3 regions of the Skermanella cutis genome follow, and region 1 is predicted to be linked to each of the others. Evidence: riboswitches for the same ligand, from Rfam matches in the RefSeq annotation. Region 1 holds a riboswitch; each other region holds the start of a gene.
What was found. A riboswitch is a leader RNA that binds a small molecule or an ion and turns the genes downstream of it on or off. The one in region 1 is predicted to bind thiamine pyrophosphate.

Region 1 (7,079 bases):
CCGGCGCGGAAGCTCGCCGACATCCCGGCCATGCCGGAGGCGGCGTATTCCCTCACCTCCTGCGTGATCTTCATCGAGCAGAATTTCGGGCCGCACATGGAGCAGAAGTGAGCCGACTTGGCGCCTTCGGCCGGCAGGGTCTGGTCATGGAACCGCTCCGCCGTCTCGGGATCGAGCGACAGGTGGAACTGGTCGCGCCAGCGGAAGTCGAACCGGGCGCGGCTGAGCGCGTCGTCCCTCAGCCTGGCCGCCGGATGCCCCTTGGCAAGGTCGGCGGCGTGGGCCGCGATCTTGTAGGTGACGACCCCGACCTTGACGTCGTCGCGGTCGGGCAGCCCCAGATGCTCCTTCGGAGTCACGTAGCACAGCATCGCCGTGCCGAACCAGCCGATCATGGCGGCGCCGATGCCGCTGGTGATGTGGTCGTAGCCGGGCGCGATGTCGGTGGTCAGCGGGCCGAGCGTGTAGAAGGGCGCTTCGCGGCAGACGTCGAGCTGCCGGTCCATGTTCTCCTTGATCCTGTGCATCGGCACATGGCCCGGCCCCTCCACCATGACCTGCACGTCGTGCTTCCAGGCGACCTGGGTCAGTTCGCCCAGCGTCTCCAGCTCGGCGAACTGCGCCGCGTCGTTGGCGTCGGCGATGGAGCCCGGCCGCAGCCCGTCGCCCAGCGAGAAGCTGATGTCGTAGGCCCGCATGATCTCGCAGATCTCGTCGAACCGGGTATAGAGGAAGTTCTCCCGGTGGTGCGCCAGGCACCACTTGGCGAGGATCGAGCCGCCGCGCGAGACGATGCCGGTCACCCGGCGCGCGGTCAGGGGGATGTGGGCGAGCCGGACCCCGGCATGGATGGTGAAGTAATCCACGCCCTGCTCCGCCTGCTCGATCAGCGTGTCGCGGTAGATGTCCCAGGTCAGTTCCTCGGCCCGGCCGCCGACCTTCTCCAGGGCCTGGTAGATCGGGACGGTGCCGATCGGCACGGCGGAGTTGCGGATGATCCACTCGCGGGTGGTGTGGATGTTGGCGCCGGTCGAGAGGTCCATCACGGTGTCGGCTCCCCAGCGGGTCGCCCAGACCATCTTCTCGACCTCCTCTCCCACGGAGGAGGCGACGGCGGAATTGCCGATGTTGGCGTTGATCTTGACCAGGAAACTGCGGCCGATGATCATCGGTTCGATCTCGGGGTGATTGATGTTGGCCGGGATGATCGCCCTGCCCCTCGCCACCTCGTCGCGCACGAACTCGGGGGTGACATGGTCGGGGATCGCGGCGCCGAAGGACCGGCCGTCCGGCACGGCATCGAGCGCCGCCTGCCGGCCGAGGTTCTCCCGGATCGCGACATACTCCATCTCCGGCGTGACGATGCCGCGCCGCGCATAGGCCATCTGTGTCACGGCGGCGCCGGCCCGTGCGCGTAGCGGCCTGCGGGCGGGGCCGGAGAACTCCTCCAGGTTGGCGCGCTGGCCCTGGCGCAGGCCGTTGTCCTCCGGCTTGACCGGCCGGCCGTCATAGGCCTCGGTATCGCCGCGGGCCGCGATCCAGCCGGCGCGCAGCGCGGGCAGGCCGCGGGCGATGTCGATTTCAGCAGCCGGATCGCTGTAGGGGCCGGAGCTGTCATAGACCCGGACCGGCGGCTCCCCGCTGCCCGGCTCCAGGTCGATCTCCCGCAGCGCCACCCGCAGGTCCGGGTACAGCGCGCCCGGAACATGGACCTTGCGCGACGCGGGCAGCGGCCCGGTGGAAACGGTGACGGTGGGATTGCTGTCTTTCGGCATCGTGATCTCCTGCTTCGATTGCGAGCGGAGATCCGGAATGCAGCGATGGATATGATGAGACCGGGCGCGGAGTCCTCGCCCTCTCCCCTTCCTACGCCGGCACGACCCGGATCAGGTTCAAAGGGTCTCCGCGTTGCCGCTAGGCCGACGGAATCTCAGCCCCCTATCGGGGCTCCCCTGGGAATACGCCGATCCTCAGTGCATCGCCGCCGCTTGTCAAGCCGTGAGTCGCCGTCACGCCCGATCCCGATATCCTCAGCGCGGCGTCAGGAGGTAAGGCCGGCTGCGGACCGCGACCGGGTCGGACTGGAATGTCTGGACCGCGTAGGCCTGGGCTCCTTCCAGCAGGTCCCGCATGACGATGCCCATCGGATGGGAACTCGCGCCGTAGGTCAGCCGCACGCGATCCGTCGGTCCGGCATCGGCGATGAAGTAGGTGTCGAAGGGCCGGGCGACGCTCCAGCGGCAGCCGACCGGGCCGGCCGCGGAAACGCCGTACCGGGTGACCGGGGAGATCGTGCCGGGGATCGGGGTCAGGCCGGTGGTATCGACCAGGGCGGTGAAGATGAAGTGGTCGGGCTCGTCGGGATCGCCGACCCTGAAGCCCCAGGTCTGCATCCACTCCGTCTCGGCAGTCGCGGCCGTGCCGTCGCGGACAGGATCGGGCGATGGCAGGTTGACCAGGAAGCCGGTCAGGAACGTCGGGTCGCCGAACAGGTCCCTGCCGACCGCGACGGCTGCCGGATCGTCGCACGGCACGAACAGGCGGTGGTTTCCCAGCAGCTTGGTCTGATCGTCGCCCATCAGCCACTGGTCGATGGTAACGTCGGGAACCTCGCCCCCGCGGCCTTCCGGAAAGGCTACCATGCTCAGTTCCAACTCCTGGACGATCCCGGCCGCCGACGGCGACCAGTGTTCGGGCGGCAGGTTCAGCCCGGCGGATCGGAAGGCGGCATGGACATGGAAGCCGAAGCTGACCGAGGCGCGGTCGCCGAAAATGGCTGGCCGCAGCCCGCTCCCTTCGAAGAGATCGACTACCCTGGCGGGATCGACGAGGTGATGGACCACGCAGCTGGACAGCGCCGCCTGATGGAACGGCGGTGCCACTCCCGGCGGGATCGAAGGCAACCGGGCGGGAGTATAGAGCTTCCTGGCTGTGGTCGGCATGTCCTGGCTTCCTACGGGGATGTGCGGCCAGGAGAGGTAAAACTTTCGATAGGCAAAACTCCACCTTTTTCTTCCGCGTCCGCATCATCGATCCGAAACGCCGGGAACGACTGCCGGAATCGCTGCCCGGGGGATGGAGACGGGTGACGAAGGCCCCGCCGCGGCCTCCTCCGGATCGCGGCGGGACGAGGTCCTATTTCTCGGTCTTCGCGAGGACGTGGAGCGCCTGCGCCCACAGGAAGTATTTGCACGTCGCCAGCTCTTCGATCGTGTCGATACCGAAGGCTTCCTTGAGCTTGAGCGCGTCGCTTTCGGTCACGCCCGCCAGGGCGGCAGGAGATTGCGACATCAGCTGCTTGGGCGTCATGCCTTCGTAGGTCTTGTCGAGAATCGCCTTCAGGCTTTCGATTGCGGCCATCGCCAGCTCCCTTGTGGAGGTTACAACCCATTACAAAGTTAACCAACAAACCTATGCGCTTACTTCGAGTGACGGCACCGATATGTATATCACGCAAGAAAAATCCAAGGCTTGGAGCAGCTGTCCCGCCCCGTTACGAACGGAAAACTCCGTTTGCCTTACGAACGATAAGACTCCGTCGCCAGATTATTTGACCGGTTCGGCCCATCTTTACAGAATTCGGATTAAGCCGTATTTTCCTGAAATTGCTTTATTCCGTTCCGGCAGCCGGCGACCCATCGTGGAGACCCTCCCTTGATCCGCAAGACGTTTCGACCAGGTGCAACGATCTTCTTCGAGGGACAGCCCGCCGACTGCGCCTACATCGTGGAACGGGGACAGGTCGAGATCTGCGCGACCCGGGACCGGACCCACATCACGCTGGCGACCCTCGGCCGGGGCGAGATCTTCGGCGAGATGGCGGTGCTGGACGACAGCGTCCGGTCGGCCGCGGCCCGGGCGACGGAGGAGACCGAGGTGCTGATCATCCGGCGGGATCAGCTGAAGCGGCGCATCCAGGAGGTGGAGCCGGTCGTCGGGCAATTGCTCGGCAGCCTGATCAGCCGGTTCAGGCAGGCGCAGAGCGGGCTTCTCAACGACCTGCCGGGCCGCGACCGGGGGACGGCGAACCATCTGGTGGTGTCGGCGCCCACCGGCGGCACCGAGCGCGGCGAATCGGCGCTGAACTGGATTCACCGCGAACACGACCTGGAACGCGGCCTCGGCGCCGGGGAGTTCGAGCCGTTCTTCCAGCCGATCGTGACGATCGCGGGCGGCGAACTCGCCGGGTTCGAGGCCCTTGCCCGGTGGCGCCATCCCGACCGCGGCCTGGTGCCGCCCTGCGAGTTCATCGATCTGGGCGAGAAGAGCGGCCTGATCCGGCAGATCGACCTGGCCATCATGGCGGATGCCTGCGCGCTGCTGCGCCGGACGGCCGGCGACCGTCCCCTGCCCTTCCTGAGCGTCAACCTGTCGTCGCAGCATTTCACGGACATGGACGTGGTGACCGGCCTGGCGGAGCGATTGGCGATGACCGGCTTCCCCGCCGACCGTCTGAAGGTCGAGCTGACCGAGACGGCGCTGGTCCACGATCCCCACCAGGCCTACGAAGTCATGTGCAGGATCAAGGACCTCGGCGTGACCCTGGCGCTCGACGATTTCGGGACCGGCTACTCCAGCCTTTCCTACCTGCACAAGTTCCCGTTCGACGTGCTCAAAATCGACCAGTCGTTCGTCCGGGCGCTGGGCGAAGTGGGACGCACCCATCATATCGTCGAAACCATCATCACTCTGGCCCGCCGCATGGGCATGGAGGTGGTGGCGGAAGGCGTCGAGACGGCCGACCTGATCCGGCCGCTCCGGGAACTGGGATGCACGTTCGGCCAGGGCTATCATTACAGCCGGCCGGTCCCGGCGGACGTCATGGGCGGGATGCTCGATCGACCCATCGCTTCCCGAGAGTAACCGGCACCGCCGTGGCAGCTTCATGGGGACCTCTGGACGCCGCCCCCACCCGTAGGTCCCGCGGTCAGCCTATCCCCTCCTCGTCCAGGCCGCGGTCCAGGATCGTCAGGAAGGCGTCGACCACCAGCGGGTCGAAGTGGGTCCCGCTCTGGGACTTGAGATGGTCGATGGTGTCCTGGAGGGTCCAGGCCTCCTTGTAGGGGCGCTTGTGCATCAGGGCGTCGTAGACGTCGGCGACGGCGGTGATCCGGCCGCCGACCGGGATCGCCTCGCCCTTCAGGCCGGCGGGATAGCCGGTACCGTCGTATTTCTCATGGTGGGTTTCCGCCACCTCGGCGCCGAGGCTCAGATAGCTGCGGCCCGGAACCATCTTCGCGACCTCGCGCAGGACGTTTCCGCCGATGGTGGGGTGTTGGCGGATCACGGCCATCTCCTCCTCCGTCAGCCGGGCCGGCTTGTTCAGGATGCTGTCTGGCAGGCCGACCTTGCCGACGTCGTGCAGGATGCTGGCGAGGCCGATCTGGTCGACGAAACGGTCGTCGATCTCGCCCGGGAAGGCGCCGCGCGCCTTCAGCTCCGCCGCGATCAGGCCGGTGAGCCGTTCGATCCGGCGGACATGGTGGCCGGTGATCTCGTCCTTGAACTCGGCCAGCTTGCCCAGCGCATAGACCGTCGCCTTCTGGGCGTTGAGCACCTGTTCGTAGAGATAGACGTTGTCGAAGGCGATGGCGACCTTGCCGCAGAAGATCTCCAGCAGGTTGCGGTCCAGGTCGCCCAGGGGCGGATGCCCCTCCAGGTAGACGACGCTGGTGGAATGGTTGCGCGAGCGGAACACGATCACGCTGTGGTCGGCGCAATAGATGTTCCGCCCCTCGTCCAGGGAGCGCCGGATGTCGGAGATGGCATCGGCCGACAGGATCCGTTCGAGCGGCTGCCCGGACTCCACGCCGAGCATTTCGGAGCTGGCGAGCACCCGGAGCGCGCCGACCGGCGCGGCATCGCCGTCCTGGCACACGGTGCAGAGCAGCGATCCGGTCGCCCCGTGGATCAGCGAGCGGAGCTGGAGCAGGACCCCCTCGACGAACTGGCTCATGGAACGGTGCTCGAACAGGGAGGCCGATCCGTCGATGATCTTTTCCAGCCCGCGCCGGCTCATGTCGATGCTGACGATGTGCTGGTAAGACCGCAGGGCGGCGACCACCGCCGTGAACAATTTCTGGGAGGTCAGCTCGCTCTTGGACTTGTAGTCGTTGATGTCGTAGTTGACGATCACCTGCCGCTCTGGCGCCTGTCCCGGCTGGCCCGTGCGCAGGATGACCCTGACCTGCTCGTTCCCCGCCGTGCGCCGGATGAATTCGACGCAGCGCAGGCCGGCGTCGTCGGTCTCCATCACCACGTCGAGCAGCACGACCGCGGTGTCGGGATGCTCCAGGATCAGGTGGCAGGCTTCCGACGCGCTGAAGGCGCTGATGAACTCGAGCGGCCGCTCGTCGAAGACGAAGTCGCTGAGGACGACCTTGGTGATCGCGTGCACCTCCCGGTCGTCGTCGACGATCATCACCTTCCAGGGCTTGGTCCTGCGCCGGTTCGCCGTCGGGTCGTCACCCGGCGGGGCGGAGGCCTCGTCGCCCTCGCCGTCCGTCTCCTCGGCGAACAGCAGGTCGTCGTCCTCGCCGATGTCTCCGTCGATGGCTGTCATCGCTCGTCGATCCAAAGCTCCACTTGACCCGGAGCGGTCCTGGGAATGGCGAGGATGAAGGCGGCGCCCTGGCCCACTTCGCTCATCACGTCGATGGTGCCGCCCAGGCTCTGGGTCACGATGTTGTAAACGATATGCAGTCCCAGTCCGGTCCCGCCCGTTCCCCGCCTGGTGGTGAAGAAGGGTTCGAAGATGCGCGCCAGGTTCTTTTCCGGGATGCCCCGGCCGGTGTCGGCATATCGTATCACCACGGTGGCGCTGTCGCGCAACTGGGCGGAGATGGTGATCTTTCCGATCTGCCCTTCAGAGAAGCCATGGAGGAGGGAGTTCATCATGAAGTTGGTCAGCACTTGCGATAATGCACCCGGATAACTGTCGATTTCAAGGTCGTGCGGGCAGTCCACCACGACGGCGTGCTGGGCCTGCTTCAGGCGCGGCTTCAGGCTGAGCAGGATCTCGGCGATGTAGGCCGACAGGTTGAAGCGGCGCCGGATGTCGGTGGACTGGTCAACCGCCA
Region 2 (7,079 bases), 920 kb from region 1:
GCCGGCGCAGCAGGTCGGTCGGCCGGATCGCCTCGTGCGCCTCCTGGGCGTTCTTGGCGGCCGACTTGTAGATCCTGGGGCTGTCCGGCACGTAGTCGCCGCCGTACTGGGAGTCGATCAGCTCGCGCACCTGTCCGATCGCGTCGTTGGAAAGCTGGACGCCGTCGGTCCGCATATAGGTGATCAGGCCGACCGACTCGCCGCCGATATCGACGCCTTCGTAGAGCTTCTGGGCGACCCGCATGGTCCGGGTGGCGCCCATGCCCAGCTTGCGCGACGCCTCCTGCTGGAGGGTGGAGGTCGTGAAGGGCGGGTAGGGGTTCCGCTTGACCTGCTTGTGCTCGACCGAATGGACGGCGTAGCTCAGCGGCTTCAGCCGCTCGACCACCGCGTTCGCGGCGCCGGCCTCGCCCAGCGCGAACTTGTCCAGGCGCTTGCCGTCGAGCTGGGTCAGCCGCGCCTTGACCTGGGCGCCGCCGGCGGTCTGGAAGACGACCTCGATCGACCAGTATTCCTGCGGCCGGAAGACCTCGATCTCCGCCTCGCGCTCGCAGATCAGCCGCAGCGCCACGGATTGGACGCGCCCGGCCGACCGCGATCCCGGCAGCTTCCGCCACAGGACCGGTGAGAGGGTGAAGCCCACCAGATAGTCCAGCGCGCGGCGCGCCAGATAGGCCTCGATCAGCTCGCGGTTCAGGTCGCGCGGGCGCTTCATTGCGTCCAGGACGGCGCCCTTGGTGATCTCGTTGAAGGTGACCCGGCGGACATCGACCTTGTCCAGCAGCTTCGCCTCGCGCAGCACCTCCTGGACGTGCCAGGCGATCGCCTCCCCCTCGCGATCCGGGTCGGTCGCCAGGAAGACATGGTCCACGCCGCGGATGGCGCGCGAGATTTCGTCGACATGGCGCTTGGATCGGTCGCCCAGTTCCCAGGACATGGCGAAGTCTTCCTCGGGACGAACGGAGCCGTCCTTCGGCGGGAGATCCCGAATATGGCCGAAGCTGGCCAAAACGGTGAAGTCCGGACCAAGATACTTGTTGATCGTCTTCGCTTTGGCCGGGGATTCGACGATGACTAGATTGCTGCCAGACAAGCGAAATCCGCCTCTTGTTTGCGTTCGGTCACTTTTTCAGTTTTTATTGCTGAATCAGGACGACCTGATTTCCGGGCAGATGCTGAACCCGACCCGCAAGGTCGAGCTCAGTCAGCACGCTCCGTACTACCGACGCAGACAATTGGCACCCTCTGACCAGTTCGTCAACGGGGACCGGCGTATAACCCAGGCATTCCAGCAGCCGGTCGCGGATTTCCTCGAAGCTCGCATCATCCAGGTGCATGGGCTTCGCGGCGGAGAACAGGTCCGGCTCCCGCTCCCGCATTTTCGGCGCCTCGACTCCCGCGAAGGCCTGGATGATGTCGTCGGCGCTCTCGGCGAAACTGGCACCGGAGCGCAGCAGGTCGTTGGGTCCGCGCGAGCGCGGATCGAGCGGCGAGCCCGGCACCGCGAAGACCTCGCGGCCCTGTTCGCCCGCCGTCCGCGCGGTGATCAGCGATCCCGACTTGGGCGTCGCCTCGATGATGACCACGCCCAGGGACAGGCCGGAGATGATGCGGTTCCGCCGGGGGAAGTGCCGCGCCATGGGCTGGGTGCCCATCGGGCATTCGGCCACCACGGCGCCCTGCCCGGCGATCCGGGCGTAGAGCGCGGCGTTCTCCTCCGGGTAGATCACGTCGACGCCGCCGGCCACGACGGCGACGGTGCCGCTGTCCAGCGAGCCCAGGTGCGCGCTGGTGTCGATCCCGCGCGCCATGCCGGAGACGACGACGAACCCGGCCGCGCCCAGTTCGCGCGCCATGGTGTCGGCGAACCGCTTGCCGTTGGTCGAGGCGTTGCGGGCGCCGACCATGCCGATGCAGCGGCGGCCCAGCAGGTGGGCATGTCCCTTCACCGCGATCACCGGAGGCGCGTCCTCGATCATGGACAGCGGCAGGGGGTAGTCGGGCTCGCACGAGGCGATAAGCCGCACCTCCGCCTTCCGGGCCGCCGCGATCTCCCGCTCGGCCTCCGCCTTGGAGCAGATGCGCAGCGGCGCCGTGCGGCCTCCCCGCCGGGCGAGGTCGGGCAGCGCCTTCAGGGCCAGCGTGGCGGTGTCGTAGCGTTCCAGCAGACGGGCGAAGGTGACCGGGCCGACATTCTCGGTCCGGATCAGCCGCAGCCAGTCGATCCGCTCGGCATCGGAGAGTGCGCGTCTCAGTTGAGTCATGCCGCACGATACCGCAGCCGGCGGCATGATCAACGCCTGCCGCACACGCGCGCATGCGGCAAAATGGCAAAGACGGTCCTCAGCGAAGCTCGACCGCGTAGTCCGCCAGTCTCGGCACCTCCCCGATCAGCTCACGTTCCTTCAGGAACCGGGCGAACCGCTCGTATCGCCTCGCGTCCAGTGCCGCCGGGCTGTGGGCGAAGCGGGGCAGGGTGTCGCGCCAGGCGCGCCGGTTCAGCTCGTCGTCCAGTTCGGGGTTGGCCTTGACGAACAGCTTCCACGACTCGTCCGGATGGTTCATCAGGTACAGCGTGCCGCGCTCGACCGCGTCCAGGAAGCGGGGCAGGCGGGGGTCGGCGGCCTTCTCGCGGTTGGCGACGATGACCAGCTCGTCATAGGGCGGGACGCCGTGCTCCTCCGGATAGAAGGCGCGCCCGGCCTTGCCCTCGATGTCGAGCTGGTTCAGCTCGAAGTTCCGGTAGGCCCCGACCACCGCGTCGACCTGTCCCGACAGCAGCGCCGGCGACAGGCTGAAATTGACGTTGACCAGTTCCACGTCGGACAGCTTCAGCCCGGCGTTCTCCAGCATCGCGCCGAGCAGCGCGTCCTCCAGCCCGCCGACGGAGTATCCGACCTTGCGCCCCTTCAGGTCCGCGATCGACTTGACCGGCCCGTCCGCCAGCACGACCACCGTGTTCAGCGGCGTCGCGACCAGCGTGCCGATCCGGGTCAGCGGCAGGCCCTCGGCCGCCTGCATCTGGAGCTGCGGCTGGTACGAGATGGCGAGGTCGGCCCGGCCGGCGGCGACCAGCTTGGGCGGATCGTTCGGGTCGGCAGGCGCTATCATCTCGACCTCCAGCCCGGCGTCGCGGAAGTAGCCCATCTCCCGAGCCACGTACAGCGGCGCATGGTCCGGGTTCACGAACCAGTCCAGCAGGACCGTGAGCTTGTCCTGGGCCGATGCCGGCGCCGAGGCGGCGAGGCCGGCCGCCAGGACCAGCCCCGCCAGCCCGGCCTTCAGGATGGATCGGCGCGATGCTTCGGTACGCATGGGTGTTCAGTCCCTCTCTTCGTCTGGATTATTGTCGGGCTGCCACGGCAGGGCGCGGCGCAGCAGGGCGTCCACCGCGAAATAGAGCGCCACCGCGATGGCGGCCAAGGTCAGCAGGGCGGCGAACATCAGGTCCACCTGCATGCGCCCGTTGGCGTGCAGCATCAGGTATCCGAGGCCGGCCGAGGCTCCGACCCACTCGCCCACCACGGCGCCGATCGGCGCGACCGCCGTGGCGACCCGCAGGCCCGAGGCGAAGGCTGGCAATGCTGCCGGCAGGCGGATCCGCACCAGCGTGCTCCAGCGCGACCCGCCCATGGTCCGCGCCAGGTCCAGCCAGCCCGGCTCGGTCCGGCGCAGCCCGTCGAAGAAGGCCGAAGTGACCGGGAAATAGATGATCAGGGTCGCCATGGCGACCTTGGACGCCATGCCGTAGCCCAGCCACAGCACCAGCAGCGGCGCCAGCGCGAACACCGGGATCGCCTGGCTGAACACCAGCACCGGCATCAGCCAGCGCCGCGCCGGCCGGAAATAGCTGAGCGTCAGCGCCGTGGCGGCGCCCAGCACGACGCCGAGCGCCAGCCCGCCCAGGATCTCGCCGATCGTGAACAGGGCGTGGTAGCCGATCAGGCCGGCCCGCTCCCACAGCGCCATCGCCACCCGCGCCGGATCGGGCAGGATGAAGCGCGGCACGCCGGTCGCCCAGACCAGCGCCTGCCACGCGGCGATCAGGACCGCCGCGGTCACCAGGGGGCGCACCATGGGCCGTACCGCCCGCATCATACTGCCCGCATCATGATGACAGCCGCCGCAGCAGCTCGGCCTGGCGGACCAGAAGCGCCGGATCGTCGGCCGGCCGCGGCGGCGAACCCTCGGGCGAGATCGCCGGACCGATCTCCGCCGGCTGCCCCGCCATCACATGGATCCGGTGCCCGATGCGCAGCGCCTCCAGCGGGTCGTGGGTGACCAGAAGCACCGTCCTGCCCGCCAGCAGCCCGGCCGCCAGTTCCTGGAGCCTCAGGCGGGTGATCGCGTCCAGGGCCGAAAACGGCTCGTCCATCAGCACGACGGGACGGTCCTCCATCAGGGTGCGGGCCAGGGCCACCCGCTGGCGCATGCCGCCCGACAGCTCGGCCGGCCGGGCTTGCAGCCGGTCGCCCAGCCCGACCGCGTCGAGCAGCCCGCGCGCCCGGTCCACCAGGGCGGCGCCCACCGCCTCGCCGCGCAGCCTCGGCCCCAGCAATACATTGTCCAGCGCGCCCAGCCAGGGCAGCAGCAGGTCCTGCTGCGCCATGTAGGCGACCCGGCCGTCCAGCGGCTTCCCGTCCTCCGCCGCCAGGACCGTGGGCGGCTCCGGATCGGCCAGCCCGGCGATCAGCCGAAGCAACGTGGTCTTGCCGACGCCGCTCGGCCCCAGCAGGCAGGTGCAGCGACCGCCTTCGAGCTCGAAATCCAGGCCGTCGAACAGCCGCACGCCGCCATAGGTCAGGCGGGCCCGCTCAATCCTTACGCCGATGCTGGGAAGACGGGCCGACTCGGTCGGCCGCACGAGGTCGTGCATGGGTCACTGATCCCTACGCCGGTATCAACCGGATCAGGTTCCAGGGGTCGTCCCGCGTCTTGGGACCTCTCAGCCGACCATCGGCTCCCCCCAGTGAGGTTGGACGGACTATTGCAAGTCCATGACGCCCTGGCAAGGCGCCTGCATACCGAATACGCAGATAAACGCACGGAGTTGACGAAACCCGGGGAGCGGCCTAGGTCAGCTTCCATGCTGAACCAGTCCCAGCCCGCCCAGTCTCAGTTCGCCCAGTCCCAGCCCATCGGTCCGCTCTTCATCGGAAGCGAGATCTACCGGGCCTCCACCTATGGCAAGAAGCACCCGCTCGCGATCCCGCGGGTCTCCACCGCGATCGATCTTTCCCGTGCCATGGGGTGGCTGGACCACCGGGCCTACCTGGACAGCCCCAGGGCGACGCCCGACCAGCTCGCCCGTTTCCACGATCGCTCATATATAGAGACGGTCCGCCGGGCCGAGGCGGAGCAGCGGCTCGATCCGGAGGCGCGCGACCGCTACAATATCGGCCGGCTGGAGAACCCGATCTTCCCCGAGGTCTTCCGCCGCCCCGCCACGGCGTCGGGCGGATCGATCCTGGCCGGCCGGCTGCTCGCCGAGCACGAGGGGGTGATCTACAACCCCGCGGGCGGGACCCACCATGGCCTGCGCGACCGGGCCAGCGGCTTCTGCTACTTCAACGACCCTGTGCTCGCGATCCTGACCATGCTCGACGGCGGGTTGCGGCGGGTCTATTACGCGGACCTGGACGCCCACCACGGCGACGGGGTGGAATATGCCTTCGCCGACGACGACCGGGTGCTGACCGTGTCGGTCCACGAGGGCACCCGCTGGCCCTTCACCGGCAAGGTCGGGGACCGGGCCGGCGGCATGGCCCGCAACCTGCCGGTCCCGGTGGAATTCAACGATTCCGAGCTGGACTACATCCTGGAGAACGCCCTGATGCCGCTGGGCCGGGGCTTCACCCCCGACGCCGTGGTGATCCAGTGCGGCGCCGACGCCCTGGCCGACGACCCGCTGAGCCGGCTGGAACTGTCCAACCGCGCCCTGTGGAACGCGGTCCGATCGCTTGCGACCCTGGCGCCTCGGGTCCTGGTGCTGGGCGGCGGCGGCTACAATCCGTGGTCGGTCGGCCGCTGCTGGACCGGCGTCTGGGCCACCCTCAACGGCATCGACCCGGACGTCCCGGTGACCCAGGACGCCGAGGAGGTGCTGCGCGCCCTGACCTGGAGCCGCCGCCAGGGCCAGAACCCGCCGGAACACTGGTTCACCACCATCGCCGACGCCCCGAGGCCCGGCCCGGTGCGCGACGAGATCCGGCAGGTCGTGGACGCCGTCATGTCCTGACGCTACAGGATTCGCCCAAATGCTTTACATATGGGGCGGGCTCCTGTAGCGACTGGACCATGGCTGCCGCGATCATCCGAACCTTCACCCTCGTCCTGCTGCTGGTTGCGGCCGGTCTGGGTCCCGTGTCCGCCGCGGAGACGTTCCGCACCGACCGCCTGACCATCGAGACCGCGTCGGGCGGAAAGTATCCCTTCGCGATCGAGGTCGCCGAGACTCCGCGCCAGATGGCGCAGGGGCTGATGTTCCGCGAGACCATGGCGCCCGACGCCGGCATGCTGTTCGTCCTGCCGCAACTCCAGACCATGTCCATGTGGATGAAGAACACCTTCATCCCGCTCGACATGGTGTTCATCGGCGCCGACGGCCGGATCGTCAACATCCACGAGAACGCGGTGCCCCAGTCGCTGGACACCATCAGTTCCGCGGGCCAGGTCAAGGGCGTGCTGGAGATCAACGGCGGCATGGCCGCCCGGCTGGGCATCCGTGCCGGCGACCGGGTGGTCCACCCGGCCTTCCAGCAACAGGGCTGACCGGGCTGACCCTCAGGGGCGCTTGCGCGCCAAGGTCAGCCCGTCGCCCAGCGGCAGCAGCACCTGTGTCACCCGCTCGTCGGCATGGACGAAGGCGTTGAACGCCCGGAACGTCTCGGTCTTGGGCTTGGTCGCTTCCGGATCGGCGACCGTGCCGCGCCACAGCGTGTTGTCGATGGCGATCACGCCGCCCGGCCGCACGAGGGTCAGCGCCTGCTCGTAATAGGTGGGGTAAAGTTCCTTGTCCGCGTCGATCAGCGCGAAGTCGAAGCTGCCCGCCGCTCCCTCGCCGATCAGGGCCGCGAGCG
Region 3 (7,079 bases), 2.7 Mb from region 1:
GCCGCCCGGGCCGCGACCTCGCCGATGCCCGGCAGGTCGAAGGAGACCAGGGCGCCCGGCGCGGCGGTCCCGGCCGCCAGCCGGACCTGGGCGCCGCCGCTGGAGATGTTCTCGACGCAGGCCGGCACCGTCCGCCCGTCGATCCGGCATTCGGTCTTCAGGTCCACCGTGACGCGCATCGCCCGCCGGCGCTCGGCGAAGCGGGAATTGCGCAGGCTGGAGATCACCCGCTTCTCGATGTTGACGACCTGTTCGACCAGTTCCGTCGTGTTGTTGCGCAGCTGGGTCGATACCGTGGTGGTCAGCCCCGCCTGGGTCGCGACGCTGCCGATCCGCTCGTGGACGCGGCGCACGCTGTCGGCCGTCTGGGTCACGGTCTGGGCGATGTCCTGGGTGACCGCGTCCTGCTCGACCACGGCGGAGGCGATGGCGGTGATGGTGTCGTTGACCAGCTCGACCCGGCCGGCCACGTCCGCGATCGCGGTGACCGTGTCGCCGATCGCCTTCTGCATGGACTGGATCTCGGACCGGATATTGCCGGTCGCGTCGTTGGTCTGGTCGGCAAGCAGCTTGACCTCGTTGGCGACGACGGAAAAGCCGCGCCCGGCCTCGCCCGCGCGCGCCGCCTCGATGCTGGCGTTGAGCGCCAGCAGCCGCGTCTCCTTGGCGATCTTCTCGATCAGCGAGGCGATCGCGCCGATCCTGTCGGACACGTCGGTCAGGTTGTTGGCGATGTCGCGGGCCGCCTGGGACCGCAGGGTGGCGTCCTGGGCCGCGCCGGTCGAGCGGTCCACCTGGCGCGAGATCTCGGCGATGGAGGCCGAAAGCTCCTGGGTGGCGGCGGCGATGGTCTGGGCGTTCACGTCGGCCTCGTGGGACGCCTCGGCGACGTGGTTTCCGTCCTCGCTGACCATGCGGGCGGCGCCCAGCACCTCGGTCGAGGCCGTCTCCATCGCCTCGGCCTTGCGGCGGACCAGCTGGACGGCGTCGTCCAGCTCCTGTTCGAAGGTGTCGGCGAGGTCGAGCAGTTCGTCCGTGACGTGCTGCTCGGTCGTGGTGTGGGTATAGACCGACAGCGCCAGTTCCGCTTCCATCAGCAGGGTGCGGATCAGCGTCGCCGCCTGGTCGGCCGCGGCCTGCCGGCTCCAGCGGTTGCGCTCGATCACCGAGCGGACCAGCCGCTCCAGGATGAAGGAATAGGCCGAGAGGTAGAACCGCGGCTTCAGCCCGACCCGGTGGTGGGCCGACCCGATCCGCTGCACCCGCTCCACGTACCGGGCGTCGATGCCGTCGACGAACAGCTTGTGCCAGTGGTCCTGCTGGGCGCAGATCAGCCGGGCGACCATCCCCTCCGCCGCGATCAGCTCCGCCGTTTCCGGAAAACGCTTCAGGAAGCCGTAGAAGTCGGTGAGGATGCCGTCCAGGTCGGCGTTGACGTGGGGACCGAGCTGCCGGAGCGAGCGTTGCGTGGCACCGTCGATCCGCCAGAGCGCCAGCTCGACCGACGTGCCATGGGACGGGGCCGCGTCAGGCTGAGCCCGCGCGTCGGACAGCTCGCGAGTATTCATCGGTCATCCCCCCAGTTGCAATCGCGGACAATCGGGCGCCGGGGTTGCAACGGCAATGATCTACGTCAAAAGAATTAGGCCTGACGGTCACGGACTCTCCTTCGGATAGGTGGGGCCGAGCCTTGACGGGGCGGTGCCGGACTGTCACTGTCGAGGCACGAAGGCTGGGGTGCCGGGCCGATCCGCCCGTGCTGAGAACATACCCATAGAACCTGATCTGGATCATGCCAGCGAAGGGAGCCGGTGGGACCGACCAAGAGAAGATCGCGGCACTCACGGGTTTCCGTTTCGCACGGAGGAAGGAAACCGAAGATGCCCGCCCGGAAGTCCCTGTTGTCCGCCGCCGCGTTCGCCGCCGCCCTGTCGTCCGCCGCCGGCCCGGCCGCCGCGGCCGACCTGGACATCCCGGTGCTGGTGCCGGTCACCGGCTTCCTGGCGCTGGAGGGCACCAGCCAGCGGAACGGCGCCGTCCTGGCGGTCCGCGAGGCTCCCGAAGGACTCGCGGTGCGGTCGGAGGTGATCGATACCGGGACCTCCCCCGAAGGCGCCGTGACCGCGCTGGAGCGGGCGTCCGGGCGCGGCGCCCCGACGGCGATCGCCGCCAGCATGCTGGGCACCCAGATGCTCGCCATGCTGCCGCTGGCCGACGAGTACGGCATTCCCCTGGTGACCGTCTCCGGCACGGCGTCGATCACCGAGCGCGGCAATCCCTGGGTCTTCCGCTTCTTCCCCGGCGACGGGGTCACCAAGACCGCCCATGCGCGCTACGTCGTCGAGGAGTTGGGCAAGCGCCGGCCGGCGGTGATCTACCAGACCACCGCCTACGGCCAGAGCGGCCAGGCGCACCTGCGCGACGCCTTCGCCAAGCTGGGCGTCGAGCCGGTGTTCGAGGAGGGCGTGGATCCCGGCATCCGCGACATGCTGCCGGTGCTGACCAAGGCCATGGCGGCCGACCCCGACGTGCTGGTCCTGCACCTGCACTCCGGCCCGACGGCGCTGTTCGTGCGGCAGGCGGCCGCCCTGAATCCCGGCGTGCCGATCGTCGCCGGCTCGGCGATGCACCAGCCCTCCACCGCGGCGCTGCTGGAGCCGGCCGAGCTGACGGGCGTCTGCGCCGAGACCTCGGCCTCGCCGGTGTCGGGCGGCTCGCCGGAGATGGAACGCTTCACCGCCGACTACCGCGCCGCCTTCGGCACCGAGCCGGACGCCTTCGCGCTCGGCCAGTACGACGGCATCCGCATGGTGCTGGACGCGGCGGCCAAGGGGGCGGAGACGCCTGAAGCCGTGCGCGACGCGCTGGCCAAGGGGACGTACCGCGGGCTCGCCATGACCTACCGCTCCGACGGCAGGGGCAATATGGCCCATTCCGCCGTGATCGTCTGCTACGACGGGTCGTCGCGCGTTCCCGCGGTGGCGAAGCGCTACGACGTGGCGCCGTGACGGGTGTCGCGCAGCTGCTGGTCAACGGCGTGGCGCTGGGCGCCGCCTATGCGCTGGTCGCCCTGGGCTTCGTGCTGGTGCTGAACGCGACCTCGGCCGTCAATTTCGCCCAGGGCGACCTGGTCATGGCCGGCGGCTTCCTGGCAGTGGCCCTGGCGGGGCTGATTCCCCTGCCCGGCATCCTGCTGCTGCCGCTGGTGGCGGCGCTGATGGCGGCGCTGGGGCTGCTGGTGTCGCTGCTGGCCTACCTGCCGCTTCGGCGCCGTCCCCCGGTCAGCGTCTTCATCAGCACCATCGCGGTCGGCATCATCCTGCAGAACGGCGCCACCCTGCTGTTCGGGCCGGAACCGAAGGCGGCGCCGGCGCTGTTCGGAGGCGGAACGCTGGAGATCGCCGGCCTGCTCGTGCCCGAGCAGTCGCTCGCGGTCGTGGCCGTGGCCGGGCTGCTGATCCTGGGCCAGCACTGGCTGTTCGCCCGCACCCAGCTGGGCCGGCGGCTGCGGGCGACCGCCCAGGATCCGGAGATGGCGCGGGCCTGCGGCATCCCCGTGACGGCGATGGTCGCCTTCACCTTCGCGCTGGGCGCCGCGCTGGCGGGCGCCGCAGGGCTGCTGCTTTCCAACCAGTTCTTCGTGACGCCCACGGCGGGCAGCGGGCTGATCCTGAAGGCCTACATCGCCGTGACCATCGGCGGCTGGGGATCGGTCGCGGGCGCCGTCGCCGGCGCGCTGCTGATCGCCGCGTTCGAGGTGCTGGTGTCCGCCACCCTGTCCTATTCGGCCGCGACGGCGGCGCTTTACCTGGCGCTGCTGGCGATCCTGGCGGTGCGCCCCCAGGGCCTGTTCGGCGAGGCGGCCCGCAGCCGTGCCTGAGTCCCGCCTCCCAGGAATCCCCGGACGCGGGGCCGCGCCCCTGCTGGCGGCGGCCGGCGCAGGCTTGGCGGCCTACGCGCTGCTGTTCGCCGATCCGTACGGGCTGCGGGTGCTGACCGTGGCCGGGGTCTACGCGCTGGCCGTGACCGGCTACCAGATGATCTTCGGCAATGCCGGCGCCCTGTCGCTGGCGCAGGGCACCTTCTACGGCATCGGCGCCTATGTCACCGGCATCCTGGGCAGCCGGTGGGGCCTCGGCTTCGAGGTGACCTTCCCGCTCTCGGTCCTGGCGCCGACCCTGCTGGCCCTGGTCGTGGCGGCACCGGTGCTCCGGCTGGAAAGCCATTATTTCGCCCTGGCGACGCTCGGCATCGGGCAGGTGGTGCTGCTCGCCGCGGTGGAGTGGCAGGGCCTGACCGGCGGCTCCAACGGGATCGCCGGCGTGCCGGGGATCGAGCTGTTCGGCTGGCGTCCCGGGCGGGGCCTGGGCCTGGCGCTGTTCGTCTGGACCCTGGCGGCGCTGGGCGCCCTGGCGGCGTGGCGGATCGGGCGGGGCCTGCGCGGGCTGGCCTTTCCCCTGATGCGCGACACGCCGGCGGCGGCCCGCACGCTGGGCATCGACATCGACCGGCTGCGGCTGGAATGCTTCGCCCTGGGCGCCGCCTATGCCGGCGCCGCCGGCGCGCTCGCCGCCCATATCCAGCGGGTGGTGTCGCCCGAGGTGCTGGAGTTCCCGGTCATGGTCACGATCCTGACCATGGCGGTGATCGGCGGGCTGGGCAGCGTCGCGGGGGCGCTGGCCGGCGCCGTCCTGCTGACCCAGTTGCCCGAGTGGTTCCGCGGGCTGGAAGGCGGCTACCTGTTGCTGTACGGCGTGGCCCTGCTGGCGACGGTGGTGGCGGCGCCGTGGGGGCTGGTCAGCCTGGCGGAGCGGCTGCGCGCGCGCTGGCTTCCCGAGCCGCCCCGCCCGCTGCCGTCCGCGCTGGCGCCGGAGCCCCGGCCGGCGGCCCCGTTCCGCGGCCCGGCACTGTATGTCGAAGGTTTCTCCAAGTCCTTCGGAGGCGTCCGGGCGGTCGACGGCGTCGGCCTGACGGTCGATCCCGGCGAGATCCTGGGGGTGATCGGCCCCAACGGATCGGGCAAGACGACGCTGATCAACCTGGTGACCGGCCTGGAGAAGCCGGACGCCGGCAGGCTGTACGTGCGGGGCGTGGAGCTGACCGGGCGGACGCCGCACGCGATCGCCCGCGCCGGCGTCGCGCGGACCTTCCAGACCGCCAGCCTGCCGCCCGGGACGGAGGCGCTGGGCGCCGTCGCGGCGGCGCGGATCACCCTCGACCGGGACGTACGGGAGGCGGAGGCGCACGCGATGCATTTCCTGGAAAGGGCCGGCGCCGCCGACCTGGCCCGCGAGCCTTGCGCCACCCTGCCGCCGGGGCTGCGGCGGCGGGTCGAGCTCGCCCGCGCCCTGGCCCGGCAGCCCGCCGTCCTGCTGCTGGACGAGCCGGCCGCCGGCCTGACCGAAGCCGAGCAGGCCGAGCTTGCCGGGACTCTCCGCGCGGCGGCCGACGCCGGTGCCGCCGTGCTGATCGTGGAACACAACATGCCGTTCCTGCTGCCGCTGGCCGACCGGATCACCTGCCTGGACGAGGGCCGCGTCATCGCCGAGGGGACGCCCGACGCAATCCGGCGCGACCGCCGGGTGCGCGCGGCCTACCTGGGATCGCCCGGGCCGGAGGTGCCATGAGTCCCCCGCCGCTGCTCGCCCTCCATGGTCTTTCCGTTTCCTACGGCGGCGCTCCCGTGGTGGATCGGGTATCGCTGGAGGTGAGGCCCGGCGAGGTGCTGGCCCTGCTGGGGGCCAACGGCGCCGGCAAGTCGAGCCTGCTGAAGGCCGTGATCGGCCTGCTGCCGGCGGCGGGCCGGGTGCTGCTGGACGGGTCGGACATCACCGTCCTGGCGCCGGAGCGGCGGGCGCGCCTGGGCATCGGCTACGTGCCGGAAGGCCGCAGGGTCTTCCCCGGCATGAGCGTGCGCGACAACCTGGAGGTGGCGAGCTTCGCGCCGGCCGCGGAGCGGACGCTGCTGCTGGACCGCGTCTTCGCCCTGTTTCCCCAGCTTCGGGCCAAGTCGGGCGAGCGGGCCTGGCGGCTGTCGGGCGGGCAGCAGCAGATGCTGGCGATCGGCCGCGCCCTGATGGGGGAGCCGCGCCTGCTCCTGCTGGACGAGCCATCCCTCGGACTGTCGCCGCTGCTGACGGCGCAGGTCATGGAGACGGTGCGCGAGATCGCCGCAGGGGGCACCGCGGTCCTGCTGGCCGAGCAGGCGGCGGCCCGCGCGCTGGAGGCGGCCGATCTCGGCGCCTGGCTCCGGCTGGGCAGGCTGGCGGAGACCGGGAGCGCCGCGGACCTGCGCAGGCGGCTGGAGGCCGATCCGGACTTTATGGGCAATCCCCTTGCGACGGGCCGGTCGGCCCTATAGCCTGCCGCCAACTCCCAGCGCAGCCGGATATTGAACGTGCAGTCTCATCTTCTCGCTCTCGCGCTCGGCGCCGCCATCGGCCTGTCGAGCGGCCTTCCCACCGCCGCACTGGCCCAGCAGGCGCCGGCCGGCGCCCAGCTGTCCGGGGCGCCGATCGGCGACTGGCGCGGCGGTCCCGTGGCCGATCCGAACGGCAAGTTCGTCTATTGCGTCTCGGAGAACCGCTTCGACAACAAGCTGGCCCTGGTGTTCGCCCGCAATCCCAACGGGGAGACCAACATCCTGATCGGCATCCCCGGCGCCGGCATGACCCAGGGGACCAAGTTCCCCATGAGCGTCCGGGTCGACGAGACGGTCAGGCGGAACTTCACCGCCGTCGCGATGGAGCCGGATCTGCTGGTGGTCCCCACCGGCAAGGACGACGAGCTCTACGAGGGCATGCGCAAGGGAAGCCGCCTGATCATGCAGGGGCCGACCGACACGGCGATCTTCCAGCTCCGCGGGACTTCCAAGGCGCTGGGCGATCTGCGCAGCTGCGTCCAGCAGGCGGTCTCGGGCGGCGGCCCCAAGCCGGGCGCCCCAGGCGGGGCCAAACCGGTCGCGGTCATCCTGCCGGAAGGGCTGCGGGCGCTGCTCGACGCCGCCGGCCTGCGCCAGGCGGTGCCGCTGTCGCTGGCGAACGTCCCGGAGGACCGCCGCCCCGCCGACTTCGCGTGGC

Region 2: linked by a shared signal. The riboswitch ahead of IGS68_RS19245 (ABC transporter ATP-binding protein) and the one ahead of thiC (phosphomethylpyrimidine synthase ThiC) in region 1 are both predicted to bind thiamine pyrophosphate.
Region 3: linked by a shared signal. The riboswitch ahead of IGS68_RS02120 (ABC transporter substrate-binding protein) and the one ahead of thiC (phosphomethylpyrimidine synthase ThiC) in region 1 are both predicted to bind thiamine pyrophosphate.

What each region holds. Positions count from the first base shown of each region.
Region 1 is NZ_CP067420.1:3,199,267-3,206,345, forward strand. Features, by position in the region: gene thiC (phosphomethylpyrimidine synthase ThiC) at 1-1,775, opposite strand, end outside; TPP riboswitch at 1,846-1,964, opposite strand; gene IGS68_RS15135 (hypothetical protein) at 2,031-2,942, opposite strand; gene IGS68_RS15140 (hypothetical protein) at 3,136-3,360, opposite strand; gene IGS68_RS15145 (EAL domain-containing protein) at 3,655-4,863, shown strand; gene IGS68_RS15150 (DUF3369 domain-containing protein) at 4,928-6,562, opposite strand; gene IGS68_RS15155 (PAS-domain containing protein) at 6,559-7,079, opposite strand, start outside.
Region 2 is NZ_CP067420.1:4,121,715-4,128,793, reverse strand. Features, by position in the region: gene topA (type I DNA topoisomerase) at 1-1,093, opposite strand, end outside; gene dprA (DNA-processing protein DprA) at 1,137-2,264, opposite strand; gene IGS68_RS19255 (ABC transporter substrate-binding protein) at 2,344-3,315, opposite strand; gene IGS68_RS19250 (ABC transporter permease) at 3,322-4,077, opposite strand; gene IGS68_RS19245 (ABC transporter ATP-binding protein) at 4,109-4,876, opposite strand; TPP riboswitch at 4,869-4,977, opposite strand; gene IGS68_RS19240 (acetoin utilization protein AcuC) at 5,087-6,238, shown strand; gene IGS68_RS19235 (DUF192 domain-containing protein) at 6,298-6,771, shown strand; gene IGS68_RS19230 (class I SAM-dependent methyltransferase) at 6,784-7,079, opposite strand, start outside.
Region 3 is NZ_CP067420.1:449,364-456,442, reverse strand. Features, by position in the region: gene IGS68_RS02125 (methyl-accepting chemotaxis protein) at 1-1,568, opposite strand, end outside; TPP riboswitch at 1,724-1,824, shown strand; gene IGS68_RS02120 (ABC transporter substrate-binding protein) at 1,881-3,008, shown strand; gene IGS68_RS02115 (branched-chain amino acid ABC transporter permease) at 3,005-3,880, shown strand; gene IGS68_RS02110 (branched-chain amino acid ABC transporter ATP-binding protein/permease) at 3,873-5,627, shown strand; gene IGS68_RS02105 (ABC transporter ATP-binding protein) at 5,624-6,361, shown strand; gene IGS68_RS02100 (hypothetical protein) at 6,398-7,079, shown strand, end outside.